Linked DNA regions of Chelativorans sp. AA-79. The protein of the gene in region 1 binds, or shares a complex with, the protein of each later gene. Links are inferred from orthologs where the notes say so. Each region holds a gene or a part of one and is shown in the gene's direction. Other genes may lie near its edges.

What was found. The genes of interacting proteins can lie anywhere in the genome.
Region 2: the proteins of pnp (region 1) and PVE73_RS13100 are in contact, whole or in part, in a cryo-EM structure (PDB 9QH0), measured with the Escherichia coli proteins. The link is inferred for Chelativorans sp. AA-79 from one-to-one orthologs.

The regions. Positions count from the first base shown.
Region 1 is NZ_CP120361.1:5,162,996-5,167,996, forward strand. What follows is about bases 1,064-3,988. They hold pnp (polyribonucleotide nucleotidyltransferase), read left to right. Parts: upstream 1,064-1,414; coding sequence 1,415-3,562; downstream 3,563-3,988. Other genes in these bases: rpsO (30S ribosomal protein S15), read left to right, coding at 1,064-1,147; PVE73_RS25125 (class I SAM-dependent methyltransferase), read left to right, coding at 3,673-3,988. In the rest of the region: PVE73_RS25110 (HWE histidine kinase domain-containing protein), read left to right, coding at 1-735; more of rpsO, read left to right, coding at 878-1,063; more of PVE73_RS25125, read left to right, coding at 3,989-4,683; enoyl-ACP reductase FabI, read right to left, coding at 4,693-5,001. UniProt on the Escherichia coli protein: Involved in mRNA degradation. Catalyzes the phosphorolysis of single-stranded polyribonucleotides processively in the 3'- to 5'-direction. Also involved, along with RNase II, in tRNA processing.
Region 2 is NZ_CP120361.1:2,699,561-2,703,741, reverse strand. What follows is about bases 1,051-4,180. They hold PVE73_RS13100 (Rne/Rng family ribonuclease), read left to right. Parts: upstream 1,051-1,373; coding sequence 1,374-3,980; downstream 3,981-4,180. In the rest of the region: PVE73_RS13105 (N-acetylmuramoyl-L-alanine amidase), read right to left, coding at 1-794. UniProt on the Escherichia coli protein: Endoribonuclease that plays a central role in RNA processing and decay. Required for the maturation of 5S and 16S rRNAs and the majority of tRNAs. Also involved in the degradation of most mRNAs.

The DNA.
Region 1 (5,001 bases):
GACGCAAGAAGACTCGGCGCTGGACAGACGGTAGACGCCATGCGCTACCCGATTGCGGAGGTGACCACCGTCTCTTCCGCACTATCGGAAGCGGCAGCAGATCGAAAGACCGCGGAGAACGATATTCGGCTGCTCATGCGCGAGGTGGCACACCGCGCCAAGAATCAGCTCACCGTCGTCTCCTCGATGGCCAAGCAGACGGCACGCAGCTCGCGATCGCTGCCTGCCTTCCTGGATTCCTTCCAGAAGCGTCTCTATGGCCTGGCACGCTCGACCGACCTGCTGATCGCCGGCGGCGCCACCGGCGTTGAACTTCGCGAGCTGCTCATGGCGCAGATCGAACCCTTCCGTCCGGAAGATTTGAAGCGGCTGGGGGTTTCCGGGCCTCCCTTTCGTCTGTCGAACCAGGCCGCGCAGACGATCGGGCTTGCCATCCACGAACTCGCGACCAATGCAGCCAAATATGGCGCCTTCGCCACGCGAACCGGACGGCTCTCCGTCAGCTGGGCGGTCGAGGGGGACCTGCTGGTGCTCAACTGGCGTGAACATCTCACGCTTCTGCGGCGCCGCCCGGTGAGGCGCGGCTTCGGCACTGAGATCATCGAACGCATGCTGGGTGGGACGCTTGACGCGGAAATTTCGAGAACCTTCCACCGGGACGGGCTTGAATGCATCTTCCGCATCCCGCTAAAGCGGCTCGTGCCGGAACGCATACATACCGCCGCTCAGGGGTGATTGCCTTTTGGCTGGCAATTTACCGCATTATGCCCTATATGCGCCGCATCATAGCGTGTTTGACGCCATGTGACCGGCCCTTGCTGGACGACATCCCGGCTGTGGGCGACCAACTCCTCTATACCGAGAGAAAGGATGTTCGATGTCGATTACTGCCGAGCGCAAGCAGGAGCTTCTGGAGGAATTTGCCACTGTCAAGGGCGACACCGGTTCGCCTGAGGTCCAGGTGGCGCTCCTGACCGAGCGTATCAAGAACCTGACCGAGCATTTCAAAGACCACCACAAGGACAACCATTCCCGTCGGGGTCTGCTCAAGCTCGTCTCGCAGCGCCGCCGTCTGCTCGACTACGTCAAGCGGAAGGACGAAAGCCGCTACCAGACGTTGATCGAAAGGCTCGGGCTACGTCGCTAGTTCTGGCTGGCGGGTCCTCTCCGCAGGATCCGCCTCCAGCATGCCGGCACCCGCCGGAACACGGGTGCCATGGCTTCCCGGACACGACGTCCTGGTCGCCGCCGACGGACAGGTCATGGGGCAGGATTGCAGGATGCTTGCGGGCCGTTTCAAGCGGCTGCAGACCCAAGCTTCCCGTTGTCTTGCCCGTGGCTCGTCCTGAACAAGGAAGAAGGATGAAGGCGGATGCATGAACGCGTCCGGCCCTTCGAGAATCAAGGACAAGACATGTTCAAGCAACACAAAGTGGAAATCGAATGGGGTGGGCGTCCGCTCATCCTCGAGACGGGCAAGATCGCTCGTCAGGCCGACGGCGCCGTCCTTGCCACCTATGGAGAGACGGTCGTGCTCGCCACGGTCGTCTCCGCGAAGGAGCCGAAGCCGGGCCTCGACTTCTTCCCGCTCACCGTCAACTACCAGGAAAAGACGTTCGCCGCTGGCAAGATCCCGGGCGGCTATTTCAAGCGTGAAGGCCGCCCGAGCGAGAAGGAGACGCTGGTCTCCCGCCTCATCGACCGGCCCATCCGCCCGCTTTTCGTCGACGGCTACAAAAACGACACGCAGGTGGTCCTCACGGTACTTCAGCATGACCTGGAGAACGATCCGGACGTGGTAGCCATGGTCGCCGCCTCCGCCGCGCTCACCCTTTCCGGCGTGCCATTCATGGGCCCGATCGGTGCGGCGCGCGTGGGCTATATCGGCGGCGAGTACGTGCTCAATCCGCATGTCGACGAGATGGAGGAGACGAAGCTCGACCTCGTTGTCGCCGGCACCCAGGACGCGGTCCTGATGGTCGAATCGGAAGCCCAGCAGCTTCCGGAGGACGTCATGCTTGGCGCCGTGATGTTCGGGCACAAGAACTTCCAGCCCGTCATCGACGCGATCATCAAGCTCGCGGAAGTCGCCGCGAAGGAGCCGCGTGCGTTCCTTCCCGAGGATCTTTCCGCGCTTGAGGCCGAGATGCTGAAGGTGGTCGAGAGCGACCTGCGCGAGGCTTACAAGATCACCAACAAGCAAGAGCGCTATGGTGCGGTGGACGCCGCAAAGGCCAAGGTGAAGGAGACGTTCCTTCCCGAGGGTGCGGAAGAGTACAAGTGGGCGCCCGAACAGGTCGCCACGGTGTTCAAGGCGCTTCAGGCCAAGATCGTGCGTTGGAACATCCTCGACACCGGCAGCCGCATCGACGGTCGCGACCTGAAGACCGTCCGCCCGATCGCGGCGGAAGTGGGCGTTTTTCCGCGCACGCATGGCTCGGCCCTGTTTACCCGCGGCGAGACGCAGGCGATGGTGGTTGCCACGCTGGGCACCGGTGAGGACGAGCAGTATATCGACTCGCTTACCGGCACCTATAAAGAAGCGTTCATGCTGCACTACAATTTCCCGCCCTATTCGGTGGGCGAGACAGGCCGTATGGGCTCTCCCGGAAGACGCGAGATCGGCCATGGCAAGCTCGCCTGGCGAGCGGTTCATCCCCTGCTGCCCACGCCGGACCAGTTCCCCTACACAATCCGTGTGGTCTCCGAGATCACCGAATCGAACGGCTCCTCGTCCATGGCCACCGTCTGTGGCACTTCGCTGGCGCTGATGGACGCGGGCGTGCCGCTCGCCAAGCCGGTGGCCGGCATCGCGATGGGCCTCATCAAGGAAGATGACCGATTTGCCGTGCTGTCCGATATCCTCGGCGACGAGGATCATCTCGGCGACATGGACTTCAAGGTCGCCGGCACGGCCGATGGCATCACCTCACTCCAGATGGACATCAAGATCACCGGCATCACCGAAGAGATCATGAAGGTCGCCCTTGACCAGGCTAAGGGCGGTCGTCTCCATATTCTGGATGAAATGGCCCAGGCCATCTCCGAAGGACGCTCAGAGCTCGGCGAGTTCGCCCCCCGCATCGAGGTGATGCAGATCCCGACCGACAAGATCCGCGACGTGATCGGCACCGGCGGCAAGGTGATCCGCGAGATCGTGGAAAAGACCGGCGCGAAGATCAACATCGATGATGATGGCACGGTGAAGATCGCCTCCTCGAGTGCGAAGGAGATCGAGGCGGCCCGCAAGTGGATCCATTCCATCACGGCAGAGCCCGAGGTGGGCGAGATCTACGAGGGCACGGTCGTCAAGACCGCCGATTTCGGCGCCTTCGTGAACTTCTTCGGGCCGCGCGATGGCTTAGTCCACATCTCCCAGCTCGCGCCGGAACGCGTGCAGAAGACTACGGATGTCGTCAAGGAAGGCGACAAGGTCTTCGTCAAGCTTATGGGCTTCGACGAGCGCGGCAAGGTCCGCCTCTCCATGAAGGTTGTCGACCAGACGACCGGCAAGGAAATCGCGCGCGAAAAGAAGGAAGAGACCGAAGAGGTCGAGAACTGAGTTCTTCGACCTGATGTTTGCAACGGGCGCGGCAATTGCCGCGCCCGTTTTGCTTTCCAGCCTGTCTCCGTTAACCGGTGGCTCCGCCAACCGACCCTCAAGATCGATCTATGAACGAGGCTTTACCCACACTCCTCTTCCCCTTCGAGCGCGGCATCCTTGAGTTGCCGGGCAACGGCGAGCGGGCGCTTTTCTTCGGCGGTTCCGCGGGCTTTCCCCCGCCTGAGGGTTTCACCGCTACGCTCCATATGGTCCAGGATTTTCGCCCGGATTTCCTGGCGCTGCAGAGGGCCGGCTACTCTGTCACGCCGCAGGTGGAAGGCGAGGCCTACGACGCGGCGTTGCTGCTCCTCGGTCGTCATCGCCGGGAAAACGAGGTGCGGCTGGCCGCAGCTCTCGAGCGAGTCCGCCCTGCCGGACTCATCCTTGCCGCCGGTGCAAAACAGGACGGTGCGTCGAGTTTCCGCAACCGGATCGCCGAGTCCTTGCCGCTCGAAGGTCACCTATCCAAATACCACGGCGTTGTCTTCTGGCTTCGCCGCCCTCCGGCCCTCGAAGAGGGCACCCTCGCAATCCTCACGGCTCCGGCAGAGGCAACGGTGGACGGATATCAGACTGCGGCCGGCGGCTTTTCCGAGGGAGCGGTCGACGCGGGCTCTCGGCTGCTGGCCGACAGCCTGCCGCCGGACATTTCAGGGGACATAGCGGACTTCGCCGCCGGTTGGGGGTACCTGTCGCTCCGCGTGGCCGAATGCTTTCCCGTCTCGTCACTCGATCTCTACGAAGCGCATTTCCCATCGCTCGAGATGGCGAGACGGAATCTCGCTTCCCATGCACCGGGCGCGAACTGCCGCTTCTTCTGGCACGATCTCCTCGGGGAGTCGGTTGCGCACCGCTACGACGTGATCGTCATGAATCCGCCGTTCCACCGCAGCCGGGCCGCGGAGCCGGATATGGGTCGAGGCATGATCGAGGCGGCGGCGGCGCTCAAGCCCGGAGGGCGGCTGTTTCTCGTCGCCAATCGCGGCCTGCCCTATGAAGAAGAGATGCAGCGGCTGTTCACACAGCACGGCGAGATTTGCCGCGACGAGACCTACAAGGTGCTGTGCGGGACGAAATAGAGCCCGTTTCTATTTCGCCGCCTCCATCCTCTCCGCCGCCTCACCCGAACGTTTCAGCTCGTCCAGAACGGGCATGGAGACGATGTTGTAACCCGAGTCCACATAATGAATTTCACCGGTCACACCCGAGGAAAGGTCCGATAGGAGATAGAGCGCCGAACCGCCAATCTCATCGATGGTGACGGTGCGCCGCAGCGGCGAGTTGCGGCTCTGGTAAGTGAACATATGACGCGCATCCGAAATGCCGGCGCCCGCCAGCGTACGCACGGGACCTGCTGAAATCGCGTTCACGCGGACGCCACGTGGGCCGTAGTCGTT
Region 2 (4,181 bases), 2.5 Mb from region 1 along the record:
GCCCCATTCTCCCGCGCGATTCGCACCCGCTCGTCGAGCCGCAGGAACACATCCTCGTCCCGGGTGAGCACGACACTGTACTTGCCTGTCTCTTCGAGCTTCTTCTTGAGTTCCCGGGCGAAGGTAAGCGTGATGGCCTTCTCCAGCGTGCCGCTCACCCCGCGCGCACCGCTGTCGATGCCGCCGTGCCCGGCGTCGATCGCGACCGTGAAGCGGTCGTCCTCGGGGTTCCTCTGCACCGCCTCCTTGGCTGTTCCCGCATCGGGCACGGCGGTGATGCGCTCGCGCATGGCCGCCTCGAAGGCGGTCTCGGACGTCGAGACGATGTCGACGATCAGGCGGTAACCAGGCGACGTCTCGTTCTTCAGAACCGACAGATCCTCGACGGCGAACGGGCCGGGCATGGTGAAGATCATCCGTGAATGGTCCGGCGCCATGCGGCCGTAACGAACCCGGGAGACGAGACCCTGTGCCTTCGTCTGCTCCTCTTCTATGCCGAATTCGGTTTCCGGAAGGTCGATCACCAGCCGGTGCGGCGTACGCAGCAGGAACCAGTCGACCTTGGGCTCCCGGTCGAAATTGAGCACGATGCGTGTACGGTTCTGGTCGCCGGCGGCAAGGTAGTCATAGGCGACCAGAGGCTGTGCCGGCTGGGCGAAGGCCGAATCGGGAAGCAGCGTCAGGAAGGAGAGCAAAACCAGGAAGAGGCTTCCGATCACCGTGGAGACGCTGCCGCGCTGCCCAGCCTTCTGGCGCTTCGCCCCTTCTCTTCCCATATGAAGTGTGGTCGGCACGTCGGTCCCCGTTCGATTGGCGCCTGGTGAGATGCCGTTAGACGAAGCTTTGGGCCGCTTCAAGGCAAGACCGGCCTCCCGGGGCGGCTGGCCCCGCGACGAATTCAGGGTTGCCATGGACGGTGGCAAATCATAAAAGCGGCAGTGAACCATTGCAGTGCGCCCATCGGCGGAAACCGCGAATCCAATTGAGGTACGGGTTTACGGGCAAGTTTCCGAAGCGAGATGCCGGCACCCACGATGGCTCAAAGGATTTCTTCAAGGTGTTTGCGGCTTGGCCGGAACCCTTAAGCGAGGAAAACGGCCGGGGCGGTCCCGTGCCGGCTCACACGAGCAAGTAGCGGCCCGGCGCCCGGGCCTTGGTTGAAACGGTACTGCCAGGCGATGCTATGGCTTTGAATGCAGTGAGGAGTTGTTCCGGAAAGATCCGCAGCGGTTTTGCGGCGATCCGGCATCCTGCTGCATCGACGCCCCGGCCGGCAGGCCTCAAATTATCCGGCAACGATTTCCGAAACGGCGCGGCAGGGACGCGAAACGCTCCCACCCGGCAGAAGGATCTTGCCGGGGAGACAAGACTTAATGCCAAACAAAATGCTGATAGACGCCTCCCACCCGGAGGAAACGCGTGTTGTCGTCCTGCGCGGTAACCGCATCGAAGAATTCGATTTCGAATCACAAGACAAGAAGCAGCTCAGGGGAAACATCTATCTTGCACGGGTCACCCGTGTGGAGCCCTCGCTTCAGGCGGCCTTTGTCGAATATGGCGGAAACCGCCACGGCTTTCTCGCCTTCAGCGAGATTCATCCCGACTATTACCAGATCCCGGTCGCCGACCGTCAGGCCATCCTGAAGGCCGAGGCCGAGGAGGCCCGCGCGGCGGATGACGAGGCCGAGGAGAACGACGCCCAGTCCGGACGCGGGAAGAAGCGCCGCCGCGGCAGCCGGCGCAGCGGAAAGCCGGATTCCCGGGATGAGGCATCGGTGGCGGCGGATGCCGCTGAAGCCGGCGAAAGCCAGCCGGCGCAGGCCGAGGCCGTGCAGGAGGACGTGATTTCCGAGACCTTCCCGTCCGAGAACAATGGCGCCGAGGAGGCGAATGGCTCGGACGAGGTCGACACGGTTGGCGCCGAGGACGCGCTCGACGAGGCCGAGAGCCGTCGCCGGCACGTGCGCCGCAGCTACAAGATCCAGGAAGTTATCAAACGCCGGCAGATCCTGCTGGTTCAGGTGGTGAAGGAGGAGCGCGGCAGCAAGGGCGCGGCACTCACCACCTATCTCTCGCTTGCCGGCCGCTATTCGGTGCTGATGCCGAACACGGCGCGCGGCGGCGGCATTTCCCGCAAGATCACCAATGTACAGGATCGCAAGCGGCTCAAGGACGTCGTCAAGAGCCTCGACGTGCCGGACGGCATGGGCGTGATCCTGCGCACTGCGGGCGCCAACCGCACCAAGGCCGAGGTCAAGCGCGACTACGAATACCTGATGCGGCTTTGGGAGCGCGTGCGCGGCCTCACGCTCCAGTCCATCGCCCCTGCCCTCGTCTACGAGGAAGGCAGCCTGATCAAGCGCTCCGTTCGTGACCTCTACAACAAGGACATCGACGAGATTCTCGTGGCCGGCGAAGAAGGCTATCGCGAGGCCAAGGATTTCATGCGCATGCTGATGCCGAGCCACGCGAAGGTCGTGCAGCCCTATCGCGATACGGTTCCGATCTTCGCGCGAAACGGCATCGAGGCGCAGTTGGACAAGATGCTGCAGCCCCAGGTGACGCTCAGGTCAGGCGGCTACATCATCATCAACCAGACCGAAGCCCTGGTCGCCATTGACGTCAATTCCGGCCGCTCGACCAAGGAGCATTCCATCGAGGACACCGCGCTCCAGACCAATCTGGAAGCGGCGGAGGAGGTTTCCCGGCAGCTTCGCCTGCGCGACCTTGCCGGTCTCATCGTGATCGACTTCATCGACATGGAGGAGAACCGCAACAACCGCGCGGTGGAAAAACGCCTCAAGGACTGCCTCAAGAACGACCGCGCCCGCATTCAGGTCGGCCGTATCTCGCATTTCGGCCTGCTCGAAATGTCGCGCCAGCGCATCCGCTCGAGCGTTCTGGAAAGCACCATGCAGCCCTGTCCGCATTGCGGCGGTACGGGCCATGTGCGTTCGGATTCCTCCGTTGCCCTGATGGTCGTCCGGGCAATCGAGGAATATCTGCTGAAGGACGGACGCCACGACATCACCGTGCGCACGCCGACCACGACCGCGCTCTACCTCTTGAACCACAAGCGCTCGACACTGGTGGAACTCGAGCTTCGGTTCGGTGTGGAAATCACCATCGCCACCGACGAGGAACTTGGCAACCAGCACTACGCCATTGTGAAGGGCGAGCCCTCCACCCGTGCGCCCGCTCCGAAGCCCGCCATCCAGGGCACCCCGGAAGTCGAGCTGGAAACGGAGGACGAGGTCCCGGCAGAGGAAACGGCGGATGAACCCGAGGAGAGATCCATCGCCGCCGAAGAGCAAGGCCTTCCCGGGCGCAAGCGTCGCCGCAAGCGCCGCAGGCGCGGCGGACGTGACCGCGCGAGCGCCGACCATGCCGCACCGCAGTCCGCCGAGGAGGCCGAGGAAGGAGACGAGCCGAGCGAAGCCGGAGAGGAGACCGAAGCACCGGTCGCAGCCGATGCCGGCGAGGAAGAACCGCGCAAGAAGCGCCATCGGGGCAAGCGCGGAGGCAAGCGCAATCGTCGCGAGGAAGGTGAAGAGGCGGCCCCGGAGGATGCCATGACGGCACCATCGGGCGAGGAAGCGACCGAACCCGCGGTGGCCGAACCGGAACCCGCTCCCGCCGTGGCGGAGGCCGCGCCAACTCCCGAGGCTCCGGCAGAAGAGGCTCCGGCCAAGAAGCCGCGCCGCAAGACGCGTGCCAAGAAGGAAGCTGCAGTCGAAGAAGCGCCACAGGCGGAGATCGCCTCTCCTCCCGACTCCGAAACGCATGAGGAACCCGCGCCTGCGGCGGCCGATGCGACGGAGGCTGTGCCGGAAGAGAAGGAGAAGAAGCCCGCCTCGCGCCGCAGGACGGCGGCAGCAGCCGATGCCTCGGAGGAGCCGGAGCCCGTAGTCTCCTCAACGGGCGAAGAGGGTGAAGCGCCGCGCAAGACCGGCTGGTGGCAGCGCAAGAGCTTCTTCTAAGGCATTTTGCAGCCGGGGAACGCCCGGTGCCGCATGAATGCGTGCGCAATTCGCACTGGATTCGCGGAAACAGCCGGACCTTTGTTCCGGCTGTTCTTCATTCAACGGCACGCGCGGGGGGTCTGCATCTCGGCAAGAAGTGATCGGCTCCAGGATCAAGATGAGTTGAGGATCGGCCATGCCGCCTTCTCATTGCCACGA